Regions from separate parts of the Streptomyces sp. NPDC088747 genome, predicted to be linked through region 2. Evidence: riboswitches for the same ligand, from Rfam matches in the RefSeq annotation. Region 2 holds a riboswitch; the other holds the start of a gene.
The links. A riboswitch is a leader RNA that binds a small molecule or an ion and turns the genes downstream of it on or off. The one in region 2 is predicted to bind S-adenosylmethionine.
Positions count from the first base shown of each region.

Region 1 (2,182 bases), on a different contig from region 2:
GGCGGAGCGGGGAGTTGTGGGATCCGGCCCCGTCGGTGAGGAGGTCGCCGAGGTCGCGCAGGATGTCCGGCGTGTGGTTGCTGACGACGCGTCCGCTCCACCGGTCGCACAGGGCGGGCGCGGTCAGCGGGCCGTCGTAGTGGTGCCAGGTGGCCTCGTACGCCCCGCGCAGTGCGGCGAACGCGGTGGGGGTGTCGGCGGGGAGCGCCACCAGCGTGGTGGCGACCGAGTCCCTGAGGCCCAGCAGGCCCAGAGTGATCGAGACACGCAGCGAGAGGGGACAGCGCGCCGACAGGTAGAGCTCGTAGCGGTGCGGCGCCGGGTAGAAGCCGCCGGCGAGGCCGACTCCGATGCGGCTGCGGAAGCGGTGCGGGCGGGCGGACGGCGCGGCGGAGATCCGGGGGTGGGGGATCGCCTCCAGCGAGCCGGGAACGCACGAGGTCGGGGTACAGGAGGTGCCGGTGTTTGAGGCGTGCGACATTGTCTCGGACATGACTCTCCATGGGGCGAGGAGGCCACGGCCACCTTGTGGGCACCGCGGCGGAACGGAGTGACTGCGCTGCTTACCGGTCCGGATCGCTCGGACTAGTACGCGCTGGAGACACGCAACAGATCGATGTGCAGGCGCCTCGTCAAACCGCTCTTCGTCATTCCCACCGGTTCCGCACTCGGGGCTCGCGAGACGCGAGACCACGCTTGTCCCGCCGCACCGGCGGAACCCGGTCGTCACCCGGGGCACCCCGTCGCGGTGGAAGGGTTGCCTGCCAGCGAGCCGGGGCCGATGACCTCACGGACAGGGAGAACCTGCCCGAAGGGCGCTGACAATCGTGACCGTCCCCGACAGTGTCGGCGCGCTCCGTGAGGCCGTCAAGAAGGCCTTCGCCGCAGTCTCACCAGATGGTCATCAGGTCTGTCGCAACCGCCACTTGAGAGGTGGAACAGGCGTGTCAGCGCCCTGATATGCGACGCGGAACAGATCGCGCGGCCCAGTGGTTGTCGTTGTCGAGGGCACGCGGCGAAGTGTGCGGCGAGTGTGAGAACGGGCATGATCCCCGGGCATTGCGCACCGCTGTGGCCTCCCGTAACGTCCACAGCAGGTTATGAGCGTCAGCGTCAAGCCCTGGCTTGCTGACCGGCAACCCTCCTCCGCGGCGGGGTGCTCCAGGTGACGACCAGGCGGCACCCGTCCCGTGGTTCCGCAAGCGCGACGCCGGCGCGGCCCCTGGCCCGCCGAGCCGAAAGGGTGGAGGTGACCGACGTGTGGGACGCACTCCGCCTCCATGTCATGGTCCTCGCCCCGCGTCGGCGCGTGCATCTCCACACCCGGCCGCACATCGACCTCCAGCGCGTGGCCGGCGCGCTCTGTCGTCCCTGACCCGTCACCCAGCCGCCGCACCCTCCGCACCGAGGCCCGGCGATCTCGTACGGTCGATCAGGAAGGCACCCTTCTCGTGTCCTCGTCACCTTCGTTGCCCTCGTCCTCCTCCCCTTCCTCCGCCCCGCTCCACCTGGCCGTCGCCCTCGACGGCGCCGGCTGGCACCCCGCTGCCTGGCGCGAGCCGGTGGCCCGCCCCGACGAGCTGTTCACCGCCGGGTACTGGACGGACCTCATCACCGAGGCCGAGCGCGGTCTGCTCGACTTCGTGACCATCGAGGACGGACTCGGCCCCCAGTCCGCCCGCCTCAGCGAACCGGACGCACGCACCGACCAGGTGCGCGGCCGGCTCGACGCCGTCCTCATCGCCGCCCGCGTCGCGCCGTTGACCAGCCACATCGGCCTGGTGCCGACCGTTGTCACCACCCACACGGAGCCCTTCCACACCTCCAAGGCCATCGCCACGCTCGACTACGTGAGCACCGGCCGGGCAGGCCTGCGCGTCCAGGCCTCGGCGCGGCAGAATGAGGCCGCGCACTTCGGACGCCGTTCGTTCCCGAAGCTCCGCATCGAGGACCTGGAGACCCCGGCGCTACGGGAGTTGCTCGTCGACCTCTTCGAGGAGACCGCCGACTACGTCGAGGCGGTGCGCCGGCTGTGGGACAGCTGGGAGGACGACGCGGAGATCCGCGACGTCGCCACCGGCCGCTTCGTCGACCGCGACAAACTCCACTACATCGACTTCGAGGGCAGGCACTTCAGCGTCAAGGGCCCCTCGATCACCCCCCGTCCGCCGCAGGGGCAGCC
Region 1 is NZ_JBIVKZ010000012.1:166,158-168,339, reverse strand. Features, by position in the region: gene ACIP79_RS26795 (glutathione S-transferase family protein) at 1-493, opposite strand, end outside; gene ACIP79_RS26790 (putative leader peptide) at 586-651, opposite strand; SAM riboswitch class IV at 688-833, opposite strand; SAM riboswitch class IV at 1,097-1,211, shown strand; gene ACIP79_RS26785 (putative leader peptide) at 1,286-1,375, shown strand; gene ACIP79_RS26780 (LLM class flavin-dependent oxidoreductase) at 1,452-2,182, shown strand, end outside.
Region 1: linked by a shared signal. The riboswitch ahead of ACIP79_RS26785 (putative leader peptide) and the one ahead of ACIP79_RS14135 (aminotransferase class V-fold PLP-dependent enzyme) in region 2 are both predicted to bind S-adenosylmethionine.

Region 2 (2,182 bases):
CCGCCTCCCGGTGCGGGCCGGGCCGTCTCCCCCGTCACGGCCCGGCGGTCACACGGCGGGGACGCAACGCCCGCCCTCCGTACGGTAGTTCCACTTCGCGCCGTCCCGGACCAGCTCCCCGACCGCCCGCACGAACCGCTCGACGTGCTCGTCCGGGGTGCCCGCGCCGAAGCTGACCCGGATGGCGTTGAGGGACTTCTCGCCGGGCGCCGCCTCGGGGGCGCCGCACTCCCCCTGGGTCTCCGGGTCGCTGCCGAGGAGGGTGCGCACCAGCGGGTGGGCGCAGAACAGGCCGTCGCGCACCCCGATGCCGTACTCGGCGGAGAGCGCGGCCGCGAAGTGCGAGCTGTTCCAGCCCTCGACGACGAAGGAGATGACGCCGACCCGCGGGGCGTCGTCACCGAAGAGGGAGAGGACCCGGACCTGCGGGACCTCGGCGAGGCCCGCGCGGACCGTGTCGATCAGGTGCCGCTCACGGGCCACGAGCCTGTCGAAGCCCTCGTCGGTGAGGGCCTTGCAGGCCGACGCGATGGAGTAGACGCCGATCACGTTCGGCGAGCCGGCCTCGTGCCGGGCGGCGGTGTCGTGCCACTCCACGTCCACGCCGCCGTCCACCCGCCGGCTGACCTTGCGGCTCGCTCCCCCGCCGGCCAGGTACGGCTCGGCCGCGCGCAGCCAGTCGGAGCGGCCCGCGAGGACGCCGGAGCCGAAGGGTGCGTACAGCTTGTGCCCGGAGAAGGCCACCCAGTCGACGTCGAGGTCGCGCACCGACACCGGCTGGTGCGGGACGAGCTGCGCGGCGTCGAGAACGATGCGCGCGCCGTGCGCGTGGGCCGCGGCGGCCAGCTCACGCACCGGCCACAGCTCACCGGTGACGTTCGAGGCACCGGTCACGCAGACGAGGGCCGGCCCGCGGGGGTCGCGCTCGGTGAGGGCGCGCTCCAGGGTCGCGACGGCCTCGTCCGGCGTACGGGGGGCGTCGAGGTAGGTCACCCGCGCGTCCCGCCAGGGCAGCAGCGAGGCGTGGTGCTCGGTCTCGAAGACGAAGACCTGGCAGTCCGCCGGCAGGGCGGCGGCCAGCAGGTTGAGCGAGTCGGTGGTCGACCGGGTGAACACGACCTGGTCGTCGTCCCGGCAGTCCAGGAACCCGGCGACGGTCTCACGGGAGTTCTCGAAGAGGTCGGTGGAGAGCTGGGACAGGTACCCGGCGCCACGGTGCACGCTCCCGTAGTACGGGGCGTACGCGGCCACGTCGTCCCAGACGCGCTGGAGGGCCGGGGCGCTGGCGGCGTAGTCGAGGGCCGCGTAGGTGACCTCGCCACCGGTGACCAGCGGGACGGTGACATCCCCGCCCAGAACGGGCAGAGGGGAACAAACGGCCTGGTCGGCGGCAGCGGTGGAGACAGACATGGCGAGCTCCTGTGAGACGCGGGGGGACCGCGCGAGACCGGTCCGCGACAGGGGCGGGGCTCAACGCGGGAAAGGGCGAAAACGGGTACGCGGAATAGGGGCTCTACGCCCTATCGCATTCGCTTGCTCACAGAAGGCTCCCTCGAACACCAGGACCCCTGGGCCGTACACCACTCAGAAGAGGGCGAGGGGTCCGCGCTTGCCGCAGACCTCGCTGCCTACGGCCTGGTCTTCACCCGGGGCACCCCGCCACGGACGGAGGGTTGCCGGACAGTCGGCCGGGGCCTCATGACTGTCACTCATGACCTGCCGAAAAACCTACGCGACCTGATCGCGACCGCGCAACCCGTGTCCGGATCCCGGAACAGGGAGACGGCGAGGGACCGGACCTCATCGGCCCGGCCCTTCGAAATGCCTGCGCGCAGGCCGCCGCCGCATCCAGGAGGCGCTACGCGTTGGTGGCCGCCACCCACCGCTCCAGCGTCCGCTTGGCCGCCCCCGAGTCGATGGCCTCCGCCGCCTTCGCCATCCCGGCACGGATCTGCCCGGCGAGCGGCCCCTCGCCCGGCGTGAGGGCCACCAGGGCCGCCGCCGAGTTCAGCAGTACGGCGTCCCGCACGGGCCCGGTCTCGCCGTCCAGGAGCCGGCGCGCGACGTCGGCGTTGTACACGGAGTCCGCGCCCCGCAGTGCCTCGATCGGGACGAGGTCGATGCCGACGTCCCGGGGGTCGAAGGACTCCTCGGTGACCTTTCCGTCCCGTACGACCCACAC
Region 2 is NZ_JBIVKZ010000005.1:170,444-172,625, forward strand. Features, by position in the region: gene ACIP79_RS14135 (aminotransferase class V-fold PLP-dependent enzyme) at 49-1,410, opposite strand; SAM riboswitch class IV at 1,601-1,717, opposite strand; gene trpD (anthranilate phosphoribosyltransferase) at 1,859-2,182, opposite strand, start outside.